Regions from separate parts of the Nanhaiella sioensis genome, predicted to be linked through region 2. Evidence: a T-box and tRNA genes for the amino acid it is inferred to sense, from the RefSeq annotation. Region 2 holds a T-box; the other holds one or more tRNA genes.
What was found. A T-box is a leader RNA that pairs with one kind of tRNA and senses whether it is charged. The one in region 2 lies ahead of ileS (isoleucine--tRNA ligase), so its partner is inferred to be a tRNA-Ile.
Positions count from the first base shown of each region.

Region 1: it has a tRNA-Ile gene. The T-box ahead of ileS (isoleucine--tRNA ligase) is inferred to sense a tRNA for this amino acid. The anticodon was not compared.

Region 1 is NZ_JBKAEG010000001.1:3,429,302-3,435,907, reverse strand. Features, by position in the region: gene V1503_RS15900 (peptidoglycan D,D-transpeptidase FtsI family protein) at 1-2,120, opposite strand, end outside; gene V1503_RS15895 (MFS transporter) at 2,215-3,507, opposite strand; gene sodA (superoxide dismutase SodA) at 3,908-4,516, opposite strand; tRNA gene V1503_RS15885 (tRNA-Ile) at 4,779-4,852, opposite strand; gene V1503_RS15880 (DUF456 domain-containing protein) at 4,898-5,380, opposite strand; gene V1503_RS15875 (Na/Pi cotransporter family protein) at 5,670-6,606, opposite strand, start outside.
Region 2 is NZ_JBKAEG010000001.1:2,785,097-2,791,702, reverse strand. Features, by position in the region: gene V1503_RS12860 (TerC family protein) at 1-623, opposite strand, end outside; gene ileS (isoleucine--tRNA ligase) at 1,204-4,293, opposite strand; T-box leader at 4,588-4,824, opposite strand; gene clpP (ATP-dependent Clp endopeptidase proteolytic subunit ClpP) at 4,896-5,471, opposite strand; gene V1503_RS12845 (sigma-70 family RNA polymerase sigma factor) at 5,497-6,216, opposite strand; gene V1503_RS12840 (alkaline phosphatase) at 6,561-6,606, shown strand, end outside.

The DNA of each region.
Region 1 (6,606 bases), 640 kb from region 2:
ACTTCCGACTCTGTATTAGTAGCTTCTTCCGTAGATTGCTGTGTTGTACCACTTGCCCTTTGTTGTTTGAGATCAAAATATGTGTCCAAGATCCTTTTACCAATATCTTTGTTTATTTGACTTTTACCTGTTGTATCAGCGTTTGGAACAACAACAGCAAATGAGACCTCAGGATTATCGAATGGAGCATATCCAATTAATGTTAAGTTATAAGCAAGTGTTTCTCCGTCTGGATATACCTCAGCTGTTCCTGTTTTTCCAGCAGGTTTGTAAGTACTCGCTCCGAAATGACCGAAGGCTGTTCCTCCAGTTTCCTGCATAACTTGACGAAACCCTTCTTGCACTTGTTCAATATATTCTGTCTTCATGTCAATCTTATTTAACACCAAAGGTTCAAATTCTTTTAATACAGGTCCCAACCCTTCTTGGTCGGGAGATGGCTCATGAATATCCTTCACAACTTGAGGCTTAATTCTATAACCACCATTGGCTATCGTTGACACATATTGTGTTAGCTGTAGAGGCGTATATGTATCATATTGTCCAATGGCCATGTCTAGCAGTAAACCTGAAGTTGTGTCTTGTCCCACATAACCAGTTCCTTCTCCTGGCAAATCAATTCCTGTTTTTATTCCTAATCCGAATTGGTTAAAATAGTAGCGAAATAAATCAAACGCTTCTGGATTTGAAGGTATAGGTTGGTTTCTTTGATATTCTCCACCTAATAATGAAATTGCAATTTTAAACATATATACGTTTGATGACCTTTTAAGAGCATAAAGATCATTAATCCGGCCCATTACCTCCCATGATTTTTTTGGGGGAGAACCTTTAATATATAATACCTCGTCTAATTTGCTCTCACCAGGATTAACAACACCTGTTTCATACCCAGTTAACAAAGTTGCGCCTTTCACTGTTGATCCCATTTCAAAAGCTTCTTGAAACGTCCCGATAGCATAATCCCAAAGCTCTACTTCACCTTGTTCATTTGTCGTATATTGCTTTCCTGCTAACGATAGCACTTCTCCAGTTGATGGATTCATCATAACAACAAAAGCACGGTCTAAAAATGCAGATCCTGGCTTGCTTTTGGCATTTAATAATTCTTCTTCAATAATTTTTTCAACAGCAATTTGCAAATCCATATCAATAGAAAGAACAAGATCTTTACCGTTTTCACCTTCAGTAATTACTTCCTGATCAAGTGGATTGCCTGCCTTGTCTGTAATATTTTTTACCTTCTCTTTTTGTCCATGTAACACTTCTTCGTATTGCTTCTCAATATAGCTTTTACCTACACGGTCATTACGACTATATTCTTTGGCGACATAATAGTCTTCTACTTCAGAAGGTAATCCTTCCTTTGAAGATGTAATATTTCCCAATACTGTTCGAAAGGTATCACCGTATGGGTATTCACGTAACCAATCTGTGGTCGTATCCACACCAGGCAATTGAGCTAAATGTTCACTTACAACTGCATACTCTTCTTCAGTAACTTCATCATTTTCATTTTCACTTCTACTTTTGACGATTTGTGGTGTGAGTGCATATCCACTGAATTCTCTATATATTGCTAAGACTTCTAACTCTTGTCCAGTTATTGTGGCAAGTTCCTCTTCAGTGATTCTATCAAGCTGAAGCTTATATATATCTTTTGCTTCAAGTTCACCGTCATCTTCTTTATTTAATTCTTCTTTTGTTATTTTTTCTAAAGCTTCTTCAGGGTGTGTTAACAGCCAAAAGTCTTTTTTATCACGTTCAGTTACACTTTCAGTATCCTTATCAATAAATATTGCAAGATCTCTCGCAACCTCGAGACGCTCTTCCGCTGTTGTACCTTGAAAACCTGTATATGTAATCGCGTTTAACGGTATATTATCCACAATGACATTACCGTTCCTATCATATATTTTTCCTCTTGGAACGGATGCACTAACAGTCACCTCTTCCTTTTTTTCAATTTCACGTTTGTAATCTTCCCCGTAAACGATCTGAGTAAGACCAAGCTTTAAAATCAGGGTAGAAAATAGTAAAAAAACGATAAAAAATAGCACATTCAACCGAAATGGGAGATGATTCCTTTTCTTTTTACTTTTTTTCTGTTTCTTTTTCATTCATTCACCTACTACATTAATTATTTCATTAATATTTATTTTATATAATAGCAGCTGAATTTTCCATTGTTAAAATATGAAAAAGGCAATTCAACTATACAGATGAACCACCTTCTCGATTTCCAACTTGTTGAGTACATTCGTCAGCTTGTTTATTTGATTCTACATTTTTTTCATCTACAAACTCGATATTTCTTATAAAAAGATAAATGAACGCATGGCCAGTACCTATGACGGCTAACAAGATAGGAATACTTACTTGTTCATCAAAAAAAGATACTGCAATTAAAAATAATAAAATTGAGACAATCCTTCCACCATTTAAAAACAACTCACGTACAACTATATATTCAATTCTCATTTGTGCTGCATTCCACCCCTTGCCAATAACATCATAAGTTAATGAAATGTATGGAACTAAAAGCATCGGATAAGCAATTGCGATGGCGATAGCATACATGATGAGCTTTGTATAAGTGACATGAAATAATATTAAAAAAATGGACATATATAGCAACAAGCCACCTATTAAGATTGCCTTTTTTCGATATTTTTGTTTTATTAATCGCGTTGCTAAATAATATGCAACAAATGAAATTGCTGAATTTACTAATCCAAATGTCCCTAGAGCTAATTCACTATTCGTTGTAATAAATACTAAGACAGAAACAACAAAGACAAAGGTTCCTTCTCGTACACCTTGAAAAAAGTGCGCATTAGTAATATTTGCCCAATTCTTGTTATGCCTTCGTTCTTGGATGATCCTCTTTAATACAAAGTCACCTTCTGCTGCTCTTGGTTGTAAAAACAAGCTAAATATTACAGCTCCGATAAATAATGCAAGAGATATTGAAAAAATAACAGTGTATCCTGTGAATTTTTCCATCCTAGATATAATAAAACCTGCAGCTATGGGACCGATCATCCCTCCAAATGAAGTAACAATTCCTAAAAAGCCATTAAAAAAATCACGTGTTTCTGGTTCAGTTATTTCGAAGGTAAGAACATTATAAGCCAACCAATAAAACCCGTAACCAATTCCAAGCAGTCCCCCAAGAACGATTAAATACCGAGATGCTTGATCACCAAAAAAAAGAACGGCTATAAAAAATATTGCAAGAAATGTTACACCTAGCCTTAGTACGAGAACGCGATCGATCTTCTTTGCCCATCTTCCCGCTACTATAAATGTTAATGGTTGCATAATAACAATTGATAAGTTGTAAATCCCTAAATCTTTAAATTGACCTGACTGCTTCCATAAATACACATTTACGAATGTATTTGATAAAGCAATACTTAATGCATACAGCCCTCCAATTATTAATAATAATAGTAAATCCTTATTAACATCCACATCACCAATTAACTTGCGTAAAGCCGACATTGAAAAACTCCCCTTCTTTATCTACAAAGTAGTTTTCCAATTAGGCGATTTAGTTATGTATATAGAAATAGGCTTTTTAAATGTATGACATGTATGAAGCAGGAAAAAATTGTTGCCGTATTAATCATAAACACGAACACAACTATTAATATTTTGACAAATAAACGTAACATCAATTGGATTTATTAAACAACATTAGCAATGGCTTTATCCGTAAACTGTTGCTTATATATATTAATTATTAAATGTGTATGAGAAGAAAAAATGCCCCAAACGTTAGTTATATTCGTGTTTAACTTTTATTGAAAGACAATAATTTATGCCGAAAAACAACCTAAGTAAAAGTTTATAACAAAAAAACAACAGAGGTTATACCCTCTGTTGTTTTTTTGTTTCCTATTTACTTCGCAGCTGAATAAAGCTTAGCTACTTCATCCCAATTTACAACATTCCAAAAAGCTGAAATGTAATCAGGGCGACGGTTTTGATAGTTTAAGTAATATGCATGCTCCCATACATCTAATCCAAGAATTGGCGTTTTTCCATCCATAAGTGGAGTATCTTGGTTTGGTGTGCTCGTCACTTCTAGCTCACCGTTGTTAACAACTAACCATGCCCAGCCTGAACCAAATCGAGTAGCGCCAGCTTTTGCAAACGCTTCTTTGAAGCTATCAAAGCTTCCGAACTTATTGTTTATCTCATCTGCAAGCTCACCAGTAGGTGCGCCCCCACCATTTGGAGATAAAATCGTCCAGAATAAGCTATGGTTCGCATGACCACCACCATTGTTACGTACTGCAGTACGAGCAGCTTCAGGAACAGCGTCCAAGTTACTCATTACATCTTCAATGCTTTTGCTTAGAAGTTCTTCATTTCCTTCTAATGCAGCATTAAGATTTGTTACATATGCATTGTGATGTTTTGTGTGATGAATTGTCATCGTTTCTTTGTCAATGTGAGGTGCTAATGCATCATATTCATAAGGTAATTTTGGTAATTCAAATGCCATAATAATTCCTCCTCAAATTATGTAATGAACTGTGTTCAATCATAGACTTTTGAACACAAAATGTGAACTGTGCAACATTCATTTTCATAATTACTAAACATGAATGTTTCTTAAGTCCGTTGCTTATAGATTAGCAAATTTTCCACAATATTTCAATTAATTTGCTTGTAACAAACCCTAATTTACTATATGTATTTTTAACTCTTCTCATTCAATCAAACTAAAAAAAGCCTTCAATATATTCCTGAAAGGCTTGCTTAGATGGACCCTGCAGGACTCGAACCTGCGGCCGGACGGTTATGAGCCGTCAGCTCTAACCAACTGAGCTAAGGGTCCATGTCAAAAGCTCCATATAACCATACTAACATTGTAAAACTTTCTTTACAAAGCAGTAAATAAAAAATATATAATCATAATAAATTGGATGAACCCTTTTGCCACTACACCACTTAAAAATCCAAATAATGACCCTAAGCCAATTTTTGTCGCCTCTTTTACATTTTTCTTGTGAACAACTAACTCTGCTATAACAGCACCTAGAAATGGCCCGAGAATGATCCCAGCTACTGGTATTACAAAAGGTCCTACTAGTAAGCCAACTGTACTACCCCATACAGCGGCTTGGCTCCCACCTAGCTTTTTGACACCGATTAGATTTGCTGCATAATCAGCACCAAATAATAACAAAACAAAAGTTCCTTGGATCATCCAAAATAACGTTGAAAATTGCTCAAAGCTAATTAGAAACCCATAAATTAAGAACCCTGCTACGATAAAAAGTACACTTGGAATAATCGGATATATTAAACCCACAAAAGAAATGATAAAACAGCAAATCACTATTATCCAAATCAATAACTCCATCACCAAGCCTCCTGTACTTGTTAATAGCAATTTCATACTAGCACCGATTGTTTATGTAAGTCAATTAACTTACAAGGCTCTGTTGTTGCTATTTTTACTAAATATGGACGGTATATTGAGTATTGTAAGAGCAAATGTTAAAGCAGCAAAATGCCACGAACACTAGGTGTATACTTGCTTAAATCTCTGGAACGGAACAATGAATTGAAAAATAGCGTATAACAAAGAGGTATATTAAAAATCCAATTTCGATTTCCAACATACCTCTCTTGTGATTATATGATTATTTTTACTCTCCTAATACCGCTTCAGCGATATTAACAGCGTGATCACCTATACGTTCTAAATTACTTACGATGTCCACAAATACGATTCCAGCTTGTCCAGAGCATTTGCCTTCATTTAATCGTAAAATATGCTTTTTACGCAATGTTCTTTCCATCTTATCAATCTTGTCTTCTTTCTTCACAACTTCTCGTGCTAATTCTTTATCGTTTTCTTCAAGAGATTGAATTGATTCTTTCACAGTAGAAATTGTTAATTCAAACATTTCTTTTAAATCAGCTTTTGCTAAATCAGTCATCTTCACTTTATTTGATAGCTGATAATCAACTAACTCCACAATATTCTCAAAATGATCACCTATACGTTCAATATCTCGTACGGTATCCATTAACACTGAGTGCTCTTCTGATTCATTTTGTGACAATGAAGCTGAAGAGAGTAATACTAAATAATCAGTAATTTTCCGGTCTAAATTATTGATGGCACTCTCTAGTTGCATAGATAGATCAGCATGTTTCTGCAAATTGCTATTTAAATATTTATGTGACTCTTCTAAACCTAGAGTAGCAAACTCACCCATTCTAACAACTTCTTCTTTCGCTTGACCTAATGCAATAGATGGTGATTGCTCAATAAAGTTAGGATCCAAATGCTTAGCTTTATATTCCACTACCGAATCATTACCAGGTATAAGTTTTGTTACAATATATGCCAACACACCTATAAACGGTAATTGAATCAACGTATTCGTTATATTAAACGCTCCATGCGCGAATGCTATGGTCATTTCTGGGTTTAAATTAAATGCCTCTTGCAGCATAATAACCAATTGTGTATAGAGCTTCAATCCAACTAGAAATATGGTTGCTCCAACCAAATTAAATAATACGTGTGTCAGAGCAGCTCGCCTAGCTGCAACTGATGCTCCAATTGAAGCTAAT
Region 2 (6,606 bases):
AAAGTAGCAGCAGCAAGCATTTTTAGACCGATAATAGCAATTAACACAAATGCAGCTGTTTCAAGCTCAGGTATACGCTCTATAAGCGCTAAAAATACTTGAGCAATACCACGCATCATTAATACGCCTAACATACCACCGATAAAAATAACCCAAATCTCACTCGAGACTCCAAAAGCAGCTATAACACTATCAATACTGAAAGCAATGTCCATGAGCTCCACAGCAAGCACTGTTCTCCAAAAGCCCATTTTCTTGTTTTTCACTTTTTTTTCGCTATGTTTCTTGATAAAGTGGGAAATCGCAAGCCAAAGCAAATATGCTCCACCGAGAATTTTTACCCACGTAATTTTTATTAAAATGACACCTAAGCCGATCGCAATAAAGCGGAACACATAAGCACCAAGAATACCATAGAATAAAGCTTTCTTCTTTTGCTTTTCAGGAAGGTGTTTGACCATAACCGCTAAAACTAACGCATTATCAGCCGATAATAAACCTTCTAAAATAATTAAACTACCGATAATAGTCCAATTAGTAGGATCTGATACGACTTGTTTAATTGCTTCTAGTGAAAAAAATGATGCATAGCTATTAAATATTTCTTGAAAAAATTCTATCATAAAGCTTCATTTTCCCCTTCAATTACGATCTTCTCGATCTTAATAATATATCCATTGTAACTTTTGCTAGATTGTAGGATTTAGCTCTAGTACAAAATTGTATCTCTCTTTTTCTAATTGGATTTTAATGCTCACAAATTCTAATTATAATCGTTTCTTACATGTAAGTAAATAACTACTCCGAACCATAAGATATTAGAAGATATTAACAAAGATCTATCCCATTCACTACATTTCTTATGGACTACGTTAAACAGCATAAATCAGGTGGCTAGTTTCTCCACCTGATCTTGTACTTTCAATAAATATGAGTGATTCAACCTTTAATCTAGGTATATATTGGCATCTTTTACTTAAGCTCTTCTCATAAAACTTTGCTTTTATTAACAAATTTGTACCATAAGAAGTGACTTTTCGTCATCATTTTACAGTCGAACAGATGCCACGAACATGAGTGATATTCGTGTTTAGTTCTTATGACGTAAAGCAACAATTAAAATGGAAATAGCCTTTTCCATCACACCTCTTAAGCTGTTCCGATTTTTAAAGATAGCAACAGATTTCATTTTAGCTACCTATTTTACTTAATAACAATTCGAACCGTATCGCTTCCTACCTTTACTTCTTCATAATTTGTTAACGATTCAACAAATTCAAGTTCGTTCACTAATAAATTCTCACGTAATAAATGTTCAAAGCTATTCACTGCTTGTAGCATTTCATCATCAAGCTGCAGTGAAATATCGATTCTTTTTTCAACAGGTAACAATAATTTCTTACGATATTCCTGAACTGCACGAATGAGCTCTCGAACTTTCCCTTCATGTAAAAGATCCGCTGTCAATTTTGTGTCCAGAAGAACCGTAACTGAAGGTCCTTCTGCCATTTGATATTCGCCAATTGTTGATTTTTCTACAATGATATCCTCTAAACTTACCTGAAACTTCTTATCATCAACTTCCACAGTAAGTTCTTCCGTTTCTAACAGAGCTGCCACTTTACTTGCTGATTGACTCTGAAGATACTGATGAATGTGACTGCTGTATTTGCCATATTTAGAGCCAGCTTTTTTAAAATTTAACTTTAAGGAATAATGAAAATATCGACTCTCATTACTCTCATTCATAATCACTTTAACATTTAATTCTTCTTTAATGATGTCAGTATGACTTTGTAACCATGTGAACTTCTCATCTTTGGTCATGATAATAAGCTGTTGAAGTGGCTGTTTCACTTTCAATCCTGCATTATTCCGAGCTTGCCTTCCGAGTTCTACAATTTGGCGTGTTGCATCCATTTCAAGTTCAAGCTGACGATTAATGATTGTATCATCCACTACAGGATAGTCGCTTAAGTGTACACTTTCTCCCGTCAAGTTCTCAAAAACATCATCGGCAACAAAAGGAGTGAACGGAGCTAACAATTGACTGCTTTTCGTTAGCACTTCATAAAGCGTCGCATATGCAGCTAGCTTATCATCGTCCATTCCCTCACGCCAAAAACGCTGGCGCGTTCTTCTTACATACCAATTGCTTACTTCATCCATAAAAGTATTTAATAACCTTGCAGCTAAAGTGAATTGGTAATCATCAACATACAACTTTACTCCTCGGATCGTACTATTTAAGCGAGATAATACCCAATGATCTAAGCTCGTATAATGAACATTTGTAAATAAATTAGGTGAGATTTGATCAATGCTTGCATATAAAGTATAAAAACTATGCACATTTACAAACGTGTCAACGAGCTTAGACTTAGCTTCAGCAACGACTGCTTTGGAAAAACGCTTCGAGTTCCAAGGAGCACTGTCTGCTATAAGCGCCCACCTTAACGCATCCGCACCAAATTCTTCAATTAATTCTAGTGGATCAAGAACATTCCCTTTACTTTTAGACATCTTTTGGCCGTTTTCATCGAGAATATGACCGAGTGAAAGTACTCTTTTATACGGAGCTTTTCCTGTGAATAATGTCGAGATTGCTAACAAACTATAAAACCAACCTCTAGTTTGATCAATACCTTCAGCAATAACATCAGCAGGAAATTGATCTTTAAACAATTCTCCGTTCTCAAATGGGTAGTGGTGTTGGGCAAATGGCATTGAGCCACTGTCAAACCATACATCCACTACCTCTGGAGTACGGTTCATATTGCCCCCACAGCTTCGACATTCAACCTTCACATCGTCAACATAAGGTTTATGCAGTTCCAAATCTTTATCAACATGCTCTACACTGTTCGCTTGCAACTCCTGAATGCTTTTTGGGACAAATTGTTGATCGCACTGTTCACATGTCCAAATGTTTAGAGGTGTTCCCCAATATCGATTTCTACTTATATTCCAATCAACAACATTTTCTAAAAATTTACCGAACCTTCCGTGCTTCACATGTTCTGGGTGCCATGTCACCTGTTCGTTATTGCTAAGTAAGCGATCCTTCACAGCAGTCATTTTAATGAACCAGCTATCTGTCGCATAGTACAGTAACGGTGAGTCACACCTCCAACAAAAAGGATAGCTATGCTCATATTTTTGCTTATGAAACAAAAGATTGTTTGCTGCTAAATATTTGATGATATCTACATCACAATCTTTCACAAACCTCCCTGCAAACATCGGAAGGTCATCTGTGTAACGACCTGATTCATTGACTACATTGACGAAGCTTAACTCATATTGTTGTGCAGCGCGATAATCATCTTCTCCATATGCTGGTGCAATATGGACGACACCCGTTCCGTTACTATCAGTTACAAAATCCGCCTCAATAACAATATGACCCTTCTCTACAGGGATGTTGTCAAATGGAGCGTCATACGCTATTCCTACTAGCTCATCCCCCTTCATTCGTGAAAGAAGTTGATAATTTTCTTGTAGTACATTTTCAGCTAATGCTTCTGCTACGTAATACACCTCTTTACCTTTTTTAGCTTTTACATAGGTTATTTGAGGATTAATAGCTAAAGCAACATTTGCAGGAAGCGTCCAAGGTGTTGTCGTCCAACCAAGAAGATATTCATGTTCACGATCTTTGATAGGAAATTTAACAGTTACACTTAAATCCTTTACATCTTTATATCCTTGTGCAACTTCATGGGAGCTTAACGATGTTTGGCAACTAGGACAATATGGTGACACACGATGTCCTTTATATAAAAGTCCTTGCTCATGAATCGTTCCAAGAATATGCCATACACTTTCGATATAACTATTTTCTAATGTCACATACGGGTCCTCTACATCCACCCAATAGCCAATTAGCTCTGTAAAGGTGCTCCATTGTTGTTCATAAGCAAACACACTTTCTTTACACTTGTTTATAAATTTTTCGATCCCATATTTTTCGATATCATGCTTACCCGATATTCCTAATTGCTTTTCAACACCTAATTCTACAGGTAAACCATGTGTATCCCATCCTGCTTTGCGTAACACTTTATATCCAGCCATCGTTTTATAACGTGCGACTAAATCTTTAATAACACGACCTAACACGTGCCCTGCATGGGGTAAGCCATTTGCAGTGGGCGGTCCTTCGTAAAATACAAAGCTTGTGCTTTCTTCTCTATTGCTAATTGATTGTTTAAATGTATCCTCTTTTTTCCAACGTTGTTGGACTCTCTTTTCTCTATCGCTTGCTTGTTCTTTCACATCAACCTTTCTCACAGTACCACTCCTTTTAATTTTAGCTGTTTCGTATTATTGTTTTCGTTTTGAAAGTTTCATGGCAACTTCATACCATGAATAACTGTTGTAATTTAATAAGGCTGTTTTCACATTGATTGTTGCTTTTCGTTCTTAGATATATAGGACCTATACTTCTAGAGTTCGTACCATCTTATCTACTTCATACTGTCCATATTTAGTAAAAATAACAACAAAGCTTATGACAAGAGCCTTTAATAAACGTAACAATGGATACGAAAAGAGCTTAAAAGCACACAAAAAACCCCATCCCTATAAAGGGACGGGGTATCCGCGGTACCACCCTTTTTCTATCGACGCCGGTCAATAGCACTTAGCAACGTACAATCATACGTGTTCCTATTAACGGGGGAAATCCGTTCAAGCTTACTTCATTCAGCTTGACTTCTCGGAGATGATTGTTCAACTAAAGTCCGAACGCTAGCTTTCAGCACCTACTAGCTCTCTGGAGGACGGATCATTTAGTTTACTTGTTCTCGTCATCAAATTTTGTGTGCTTTTATTAAAAAGTATATTAATGGATATTTATTTTGGTGTCAAGAAATTTCTCATACACTTGCTGATTAGTTAATGATGTCATCAATAAGCCCATATTCCTTTGCTTCTTTTGCACTCATGAAATTGTCTCTATCTGTATCTCTAGACACCTTATCGAGTGATTGCCCTGTCCGATCAGCAATGATTTGATTAATATGTGATCGAAGCTTGACAATTCGGTTAGCTGAAATTTCTATATCTGTCGCTTGACCTTTAGCACCTCCTAAAGGCTGATGAATCATAATTTCACTATTTGGAAGCGCATAACGTTTCCCTTTTGTTCCACCAAGTAAAAGCATTGCACCAAAGGATGCCGCCATACCAGTGCATATCGTTCGTACATCAGGTTGGATATATTGCATCGTATCAAAAATCGCAAAACCTGCTGAAGTCGAACCTCCTGGACTGTTAATATAGAGTGAAATATCTTTCTCTTCATCATTAGCTTGTAAAAATAATAGCTGTGCTACTACACTTTGAGCCATATGGTCATTAATTTCTTCACTAACCATAATAATACGATCCTTCAAAAGCCTTGAGTATATATCATAGGAACGCTCTCCACGACTTGTTTGTTCAATGACATAAGGTATTGTACTCATTTCTTTCCTCCATCATCATATTTATCTAAGCTGCCATAGAAATTATGCCAGCCCGAGAGGATATTGGACGTATCAACTTACTATTACATACTGGCTTTTCACTATCACTACTTAGAGAATCAATACTTGGAATCACGCGGATAAGTATTTCAGGATCTTGCATTTTTAATGACAAATAAAGTGAAGTGATTAACTGTTCTTGTTCTTGCTCTGGCCACAAGCAATGAACTGGTGACAATGGATCATCAAGTGAAATGTTTTTTATCCGCTTTTTTCCACGATGAAGTATACTTTTAACAGCCGTTTCTGTCGTTGTTAAAATATTTGCAATTTCAGTAATTTGATATTGAAATGCTTCCTTTAAAATAAAAACGACTGCTTGCTTTGGTGTTAATTTTGACACTAATTTTTGGATGATATCTAAAGAATGCTCTAAGTGATCAACGTCAGTAACAATCGTTTCTGGAGTAGATTCAATTGTTTCTCGCTGTCTTTTTCGACAACTATCAATCCATTGGTGATAAGCTATTTTATTTAACAATGCGGAATTCATATCAGGCAAATCCTTATACCGCTGTAGTGCCTTGAGCAATGTTTCTTGTACAAGGTCATCCCCATCCCAACTATTTTGAGAAAGAAAATGACAGTATTTTGTTAGCTTTTGATAATGCTTTTCTAATTCATTTAATGACAAGGCTGCATGTTGATCGTCCAAGTTCGTGCAAGATTTAGCATTTGTGTACACATCTACTCCTCCTTTTTGCACCTCTCAATATATAAAACGAATAACGATAAAAAAAAGATACGGGTGATAAAATTTTTTCATGCCTTTTTTTTAAACAAACTTAAAAGCAAGATCATGAATTAGAAGTCTTTACTAACAACATCACAGTTAATCAAAGGTCATCCTTCTAGCTTAGTATTCTCTTTTAAAGTACGTTTCACCATTAGTCATTATTCGGTCAATAACATCCCATTATTTTACCGATTTACATTTTATTTACTAAATGTTAGTAATTTATCAATACCTCTTTTACATTTTTCTCTTAAACTATTATATGATCAAACATATAGGGAGGAAATAATGTTATGAAAAAATGGCATTGGAAGAAGTCACTGTTACCTGTGGCACTTG